2 regions of the Neobacillus camarae genome follow, and region 1 is predicted to be linked to the other one. Evidence: riboswitches for the same ligand, from Rfam matches in the RefSeq annotation. Region 1 holds a riboswitch; the other holds the start of a gene.
The links. A riboswitch is a leader RNA that binds a small molecule or an ion and turns the genes downstream of it on or off. The one in region 1 is predicted to bind cobalamin.

Region 2: linked by a shared signal. The riboswitch ahead of ACY8D0_RS06700 (ABC transporter substrate-binding protein) and the one ahead of ACY8D0_RS11125 (DUF4430 domain-containing protein) in region 1 are both predicted to bind cobalamin.

What each region holds. Positions count from the first base shown of each region.
Region 1 is NZ_JBUCKX010000002.1:707,454-711,671, reverse strand. It holds gene ACY8D0_RS11125 (DUF4430 domain-containing protein) at 1-1,840, opposite strand, end outside; cobalamin riboswitch at 1,948-2,126, opposite strand; partial or broken gene ACY8D0_RS11120 (EutP/PduV family microcompartment system protein) at 2,219-2,664, opposite strand; gene ACY8D0_RS11115 (BMC domain-containing protein) at 2,674-3,027, opposite strand; gene ACY8D0_RS11110 (1-propanol dehydrogenase PduQ) at 3,181-4,218, opposite strand, start outside.
Region 2 is NZ_JBUCKX010000001.1:1,466,415-1,470,632, reverse strand. It holds gene ACY8D0_RS06710 (adenosylcobinamide amidohydrolase) at 1-757, opposite strand, end outside; gene ACY8D0_RS06705 (FecCD family ABC transporter permease) at 760-1,821, opposite strand; gene ACY8D0_RS06700 (ABC transporter substrate-binding protein) at 1,787-2,749, opposite strand; cobalamin riboswitch at 2,914-3,102, opposite strand; gene ACY8D0_RS06695 (Dph6-related ATP pyrophosphatase) at 3,219-3,905, shown strand; gene ribH (6,7-dimethyl-8-ribityllumazine synthase) at 3,952-4,218, opposite strand, start outside.

The DNA of each region.
Region 1 (4,218 bases):
CAATGACTAGCAGCATCCCTGCAGCCAAGAGGTTCCATGTATTGGTAGCAGTCTTTGGTAAAGTGCTTCCTTCCTGGCTTCCAGCTTGTGTTTCGGTTTGCGCTTGAGTTTGGGTTTGTACTTGAGTTTGGGTTTGAGCTTGAGCCTGTGTTTGTGTTTGAGTTTGTGTCTGTGCTGTTGTTTGCCCATCATTAGTTGCGGTCTCATTCGATACTGGACTGTTAACAGGTAATTGATAAATCGATCCTTTACCATTCATAAAGCGCTGGTACGCTCCGACAGCTAGAAGACCTTGCGGAGTGGACATAGTTTCACTTGCATCCCCCGGCTTATAGCCAAATCCGCCATCTGCATTTTGAAAGGACATCAGATATTGCATGATACTCACATTATCTTTTGTAAATAATAAATCATTTGCATCAATTCCCAATGCCGATAATGCAATCACAACCTGTGCAGCCGAGTTACTGTTATCGACTTTTCCGGACAGATATTGGGTGGATAAATAATCCACCGCTTTCGTAATACTGTCTTTTACTCCTTCTTGATCCTTATAGGAAGCAAGGGCCGTAAGAACCATTGCCGTAACATCAATGTCAGTCGAAGAATCAGTGGCACTCAATGACCAATGGCCGTCTGACTGTTGAACATCCAAAAGCTGTTGGATTAATTTTTCCCTCGTCCAAACGGCGGAAGATGGGATGGTAAAATTACCACTGTCCAAGGCAATTAGTGCATAGACTACACCGTTGTTGCCTTGTTTGGTTACATCACCGTTATAGATTTTCTCTACAAGGTTATACCCAGCAATATTGGCTGGGTCCCCTCCTGCAGCTAGGATCCCCATCGTATATTTTTCTGCATCCGTAATCAGACGAAAATTTCCGCCTTTACTTTGAATCAACTGTTTGGCCGTTTCCAAATAACTGTCAGGAACTGTTTTTCCGGCTTGTCTTAAAGCGACAGCTCCCCACGTATTGGTATCATCCCAGTTAGAAAGCGTATACTGGCTGGCTTGGTCCATAGCAGTTTGAAGTTGCTCATTGGATATAGGATTGTTCGTTTCAGTATTTGAGCTATCATCGTTTGTTGGTGTGCCGTCGCCAGCTGCCGCTGTCGTATCCGTATATTGGAAGGTTAGTTGATCGCCGTTTTGAACGGTATAACCATCTGCTCCCGTTGTCGCGGATTCCCCATTTATGTAAAAACCCCAATATTTAGCGAAATCGGCTGTCCCTGCGAGACCAAGGATACTGTCGATCCATTTTCCGAAACTATATTGTGTATATCCCACATTCTCTTCTCCAACTGCAGCCACTAATGCATCAAAACCATTTTCATTATCTGCAATCGCTATATTTGTTTTCGGATAAAGTACTGCTCCGTTTACACCGATAACTGAAAGCGTCGCCTGCTTCACTGCTGTGGTGTCAGTATATTGGAAGGTCAGTTTGTCGCCTGCTTGGACAATATAACCATCTGCGCCCGTTGCCGCGGATTCCCCGTTGATGAAAAATCCCCAATATTTGGTGAAATCAGCAGTTCCTGCAAGACCAAGGATACTGTCAATCCATTTTCCAAAACTATATTGTGTATACTCTACATTCTCTTCCCCAACTGCACCCACTAATGCATCAAAAGCATTTTCATTGGTTGCAATCGTCACAGTCGTTTCCGGAAAGAGTATTTTTCCGTATTGGTCTACTACGGAAACCGTTGCTTGATTTTCTGCCGCAGATGCTGCTGTTAAGTTTAGCCCGCTAGCAAAGAAACCAAAAACTAGCAAAAGAATCATACCTACTCTTAATTTCGTATTCCGATACATTGTCCTCCGCTCCATTCTACAAATTCTCCATAAAAAAATCCCCCTATGGGAGGAGGAGGATGTATGGTAACAGTTAAGATGAAATAGGCAACTAAATCTTAACACCCTCCTATCCGCGTAGGCTATGGTAAGAAAAATAGGCAGGTCTCCTGGCTCATGTTCATCGCTTCCTAATGCCTTCCCATCGAATCCCGACAGTGGCTTGTGATAGGTTGCTCCCATTTACAGTGGCGGGACCGCGTTGGATTATACCAACTTCCCTTTTACATCATAGTGATGTACCTATTTTAAAAACTATTTTTTTATGATAATACTATTATATGTGAAAATTGACTTTTTTGGATATTATTTTCTACATTTTTACCATTTCCGACAAATATATGTTAGTAATTTCTAGACCTGATCCTGATTTAGATAGTTGGCCACCTGTTCGATTCCTTGTCCAGTGGAAACAGAAACAGTAAACACCTTCTCTGCCCCAGCCCAGCCATTTCAAGATAGATTTCAGCCTCTTGAATATCTTCCTTACTTTCTGCAAGATCAATTTTTGTCACTAATCCAATGACCGGCTTCGGAAAAATAGAAGCAAATAAAGGCGGAAAATAGTTCCGTTTCTCCGTACAGTCTTGTATCAAACCAATCACATCTGCATCAGCGGCCGTGACAGTAAGCGCATTGTAATAAAACCGATTTTCAATATACTCACCAGGAGTATCGATGGCATAGGGAAGTGTTTGGATGGCTTGAGTTTTTTTATATTCGATGGGTTCCCCATGGAGTTGCTGACATAGAGTTGTTTTTCCACAGCCCGTTTTGCCAATTAGAATCATTTTTCTCATCATGGACTCCTATGTTCTTGTAACCTTAGTGGCAATTGAAAAATTTAAGATGGCCGACAATCCTGAGATGACTTCTTGCAAGGCATACTCCACCGAAGAGATATCTCCTGTCATCACGACGGAACCACTAAATCGATCCACAAATCCGATCTCGATATTTCCTGACTTCATGGCAATATCTGCAGCAATGATGGATGCCTCGCTTGGCGTGATGGTTAAAATGCCAATCGCTTGGTTATGATTGCCTACGAGACCTAACTTTTTATACAAATCCCCATCAGGATTGGCGATGATATGTGCCAGCGTGACTTGTTTACCAGGAACATATTCTTGAATGACTCTGTCTTTTCTGTTTTCGTCCATTTCCACTACATCCTATTTTTTTATTATCATTGGCGCTAGTCATCTGTTAACAAAGGGTTACTTTTTCCCAATCAGCCATTTATAAACCAATCTTGGAAGCGGTCTTCTAATCCTGTTTTCCATACTTACCCCTCCTGATTTTTTACTTATGAATTATGCTTGATAGGCCCATTTTAATAGATACTCTAAATCTTCCTTAGTAACCCTTTTGGGATTGCCGGCGGTGCAAATATCCTTCAAGGCATCCTCTGCAAGGGTTGGGATCCAATTTTGATAGGTGTCTTCCTCAATCTTGCCATCTTTAAAGGTCTGCGGAATGCCTAATCTTCTATTAAGATAATGAACGGCTGTCGATAGGCTCAACACACCTTCTTCCAAGGTAGAACTGGCGAGTCCTAACATTTGGGAAATCTCTGTGTATCTTCTTGCCGCCTCTGAAGTTTGAACCGTTCCGTCACATAAACCACCATTATATTGGATGACGTAAGGAAGCAAAATGGCGTTGCTTTTCCCATGGGACAAATGGAATTTCGCCCCGACTGCATGGGCTAAACTATGATTGATTCCTAGAGTAGCATTGGTAAACGCAGCCCCTGCCATACAGGATGCCAGATGCAATTTCCCTCTCGCCTCAAGGTCTTCCCCGAATCGGTATGCCCGCAGTAGGTAAGTAAAGACATCTTTGATGGCTCGTTCAGCAAAAATATTGGTGAAATCAGTAGCCTGTAACGATACATATGCCTCAATGGCATGCGTTAACACATCCATACCGGTATCGGCCGTGACAGAAGGTGGTACAGACTTAGTCAGCTGCTCATCCAAAATAGCAATATCCGGATACATGCTGTCATCACTCAACGGAATTTTCACGTTGCGGGCCGTATCGGTGACGACAGCATAAGAAGTAACCTCTGAACCAGTTCCACTGGTCGTTGGGATGGCCACAAATAAGGGCCTTTTTACATTCAAGGCACCGCCAGCCTTGTTGTTTACCTGCTGGGCAAACAACAAGATGGCTTTGGCAGTATCAATCGGCGAGCCTCCTCCAAGTGCCACGAGTAAATCCGGCTGCACGGTCAAAAAGGCGGATAACCCTGCTTTCACGGTTTCTAATGAAGGATTGGGTTCTACCTCAGAAAAAATCGTACAGGAGGCATCCGGCAACAGCTTGGTAATTTTCTCAGCTGTTCC
Region 2 (4,218 bases), on a different contig from region 1:
TTTGTGGAGCGGCAACAGTCGGATGTGGATGCTGTTGAATGCTGGTCTGGTAAACTTCCTTGATACGTTCTTCTTTTAAAACCTCAGCCGGAACATGCTGAATATTGATGGTGCCTTTTTCAAGGAGAAGCAGGCGGGTGCAATATAGGCCAGCCAGGTTGAGGTCATGGAAAATGGAAACGACGGTTAATTTATTTTCAGCAGTCCACTGGCTTAAAAGGTCCAATAATTCTTTTTGAAAGGATAAATCCAAGTGGTTCGTCGGTTCATCCAACAGGAGGATTTCCGGCTCTTGGGCAAGTGCCTGTGCCAGAAAAACCCGTTGCCTTTCCCCTCCTGACAGGTCTTGGATGTTTTTATCCTGAAAATCCCCCACCCCCACCTGGTTCATCACCCTTTGGACGACCGCTTCATCCTGTTTGCTCCACGACTGGAACAATCCTGTTTGATGCGCATAGCGCCCCAGCGAAACCGTTTCTTTTACCGTATAAGAGAAGGATTCCGATGAATGCTGCGAAAGGACAGCCACTTTTTGGGCCAGTTGCTTCGGACTAAAATCTTGAAGGCTTTTCCCGCTCATCAAGATTTCCCCTTCCAGAATCGGCAGAACGCCGCTTATCATTTTTAGCAGGGTGGTTTTGCCGCTTCCATTCGGACCAAGAATCCCGAACAATTCTCCCTTTTCTACTTCAAACGACACATCTTTTATAACCGCGTCACCCAAATAGCCCCCCGACACATGTTGAAGCTTTAGCATCCCTATCCTCTTCTTTCCATTCTTTTTCTTTGGATTAAAATCAGCGCAAATGCCGGTGCCCCCAGTAACGCGGTGATGACCCCAATCGGCAGCTCCGTCGGGGAAATGATCGTTCTGGAAACCAAGTCGGCCATTATAAGGAAAGCTCCGCCGATTAAAATGGATAAAGGCAGGAGATGCCTATGGTCAGGTCCCCATACCAGCCTGACAAGGTGGGGAATGACCAAGCCGACAAAACCAATTGTGCCTGATACCGCGACCGCAGCACCAGTTAAAATTGACCCGGCCGTTAGAATAATCAGTTTTCGTTTTTGAACATTTACACCTAAATGGTGTGCCCGCTCTTCTCCAAACGACATCGCATTCAGTTCCTTGCTATTCAGGAACAGAATGCCTGCCCCGATAATAAAAAACGGGAGAATCAATTTAACGTATTCCCAGCCCCTCATCGAAACACTGCCCAGCAGCCAGCCTATAATTTGCCGCAGCTCGTCTCCTGTCAACGCAATCATCAAGGATATCAGTGCGCCTAAAAATGAACTAAAAATAATGCCGGTTAAAATGATAGTTTCCACCCGCATTGATCGCTCAATTTTCCTGGCGAATGCCAGTACTAAAAAGATGGTGATAAAGGAGCATAGAATGCTTAGCAACGGCAGGGTAAAACTTCCAACAAAAGGAAGTGAAATTTGAAGAAAAATCGTCAATACTGCCCCGACTGATGCCCCGGATGATACCCCCAGTGTATACGGGTCAGCCAACGGATTCCGCAGCAGCCCCTGAAAGGCTGCTCCCGCAATCGCAAGAGCGGCCCCCACAAGACCTGATAAAATCACTCTTGGCAATCTTATATCGAAGACAATACTTGTATACATAGGATCAATGCTATCCAATGGGATGAATCCGGAAATCTTGGCAACGAATACTTTCAGGATCGTTGGGATGGAAACAGGCACCGTTCCAATCGAAATTCCCAATAAAATCGAAACGAACAAAAAGAGGCCGGCTATTAGATAGGCTAAATATTTATTATTTAAATACGTCCGGATAAATGGCCTTGGCAAGATCCTCTACTCCTTCGATAACCCTTGGGCCTGAACGTGTGACTCGGTCGGAATCGACATCCGTCACCTGTTTGTTTTTAATGGCATTGACATTCTCCCAGGCAGTCCTGCTCAGGACTTGTTCCGTTGGATTGTCCACATAATAGCCGTACGTTGTAATGATGACATCCGGATTTCTTTGGATAATAGCTTCTTGGTCGACCTTTGCCCAGCCATCTAAGTCGGCGGTCACGCTCTCCGCATTAATGGCGGTCAACATTTCGTCCATAAACGTATTTTTTCCTGGCGAATAGATTTCAGGAGCTGGTGATACTTCCACGAACACTTTTTTCTTCTCTTTTATATTAGCAGCCTTTGACTTAATTTCAGCCAATTTGTCCTTCATGCCGCTAACCAGCTCTTCTGCTTTCTTTGTTTCACCGGATGCTTTTCCGATCATGAGAATCGAATCATAAACTTGCTTAAAATTTTGCGCGTCATTGACGACCAATACAGGAATGCCGGCATCTCTTATTTGGTTTAACCCCGCTTCGGAGTTATGAGCAGAAGAGGCATGGGCCAGAACTAAGTCCGGCTGCAGCGAGATTATTTTTTCGACGTTTATTTCCATACCGCCTACTTTTTCCTTCTTCGTTGCTTCCTCAGGATAATTATCAAAGTCGGAGACGCCGACCACTTCCTCTCCAAGACCTAAAGCAAAAGCCACTTCCGTGTTACTTGGAATGACTGAGACGATTTTTTCAGGCTTTTGTTTAATCGTTACTTCTTTATCTACCGCATCTTTAATCGTCACCGGAAAGGCTGCTTGTTCAGTTTGTTTTTCCCCGGTGTTATTGTCTTCTTTTGGCTGGCTGTTTTGTCCGCCACAGCCTGCTAACACTCCTAAGGTTAATAGAATTGAAAACAAAAGTGAATACCATTTCTTCATTTGTGTTCCCCCTGTACTATGTATTGGTCCATATAAAAAATAGTGGCACGCAATAAAAAAACATCTCCCGTATAATTGGAGATGTTGGCACGAGTAGATTCAATTCATACTTTTAAAAGTAAAAACTGTCTAGGCTTCCACACCTCCCTATCCTCGTAGGTTTGTTGGCGCACAAGAAACAGGCAGGTCTCCTGGCTCATGGTCATCGCTTCCTATGCCTTCCCATCCTTTTCGGACAGTGGCATGCTTAGGTTGCTCCCATTTACAGTGGCGGGACCGCGCTGGTTTTTCACCAGCTTCCCAATTAAGTCAAAATCCCGAAAGATTTTAACACCTATTTCTTTCAAATATTTTTTTATGACAGGTCAATTATAGCGAATTAAAAAAATAAATGCATACATTTTTCATAATAATTTTCCTTTTATTCTATCATTTTCTATTTTATGCTTAACAGAAAGGGGGTAATCGTTTGAAAAAAATTGTCATTTCCTATAGTGGAGGAAAGGATTCCACTCTCGGTTTACATCGGCTGCTGCATTCGGGTGAATGGGTAGTGGATTCATTACTGGTAACTATTTCACAAGAAAGCCATCGGACCAGCTCCCACCTGGTTCGGGACGAGCTGATCGAGCTGCAGGCCGATGCCTTAGGAATACCTGTACGAAAGGTTTATCTTCCGAATCACAGTACAAATGGAGAATATGAACGTGCAATGGGTGAAGCATTTCAACAGATTGTCAGGGACGGAATCTCCCATGTCATGTTTGGAGATATTCACTTACAAGATCTTAAGGAATACAGGGAAAAGCTCGTTCATCCATTCTTGCTTGAAGCGGTGTTTCCACTTTGGGGTGAAAGTCCAGAAAAATTAATGGATGAATTTTTGGATTATGGTTATAAAACCATTGTTACCGCTGTAGATGGCACTAGGTTGGACCCATCATTTGCTGGCAGGGTCATCGACCATGATTTTCTTAAGGACCTTCCATTAGGGGTGGATGTGTGCGGTGAAAACGGTGAGTTTCATACTTTCGTGTTTGACGGTCCGGTCTTCACCAAGCCAATTGAATTCCAGCTTTCAGATTCAGTGATTAAAACAAAGGATTTGCACACAAACAAAGACCGGTTTTACTTTGTGGATTTACTGCCGGGATGAAGGAATGAAAACAAGGAGCAACTTTAGGCTGCTCCTTCTTCTTGGACTATTCAAAACTCCTGCACAAGTTGGCCATTTCAATGGCCGCTGTTGCTGCATCCCAGCCTTTATTACCAGCCTTTGTTCCCGCCCGCTCAATTGCCTGCTCTATCGACTCTGTGGTGAGGACCCCGAACATAACGGGTATTCCACTATCCAACCCCACTTTTGCAACGCCTTTCGACACTTCATTACAGACATAATCAAAATGCGGGGTCGCGCCGCGAATGACTGTACCCAACGTGATGACTGCATCATATTTTTTGCTAAACGC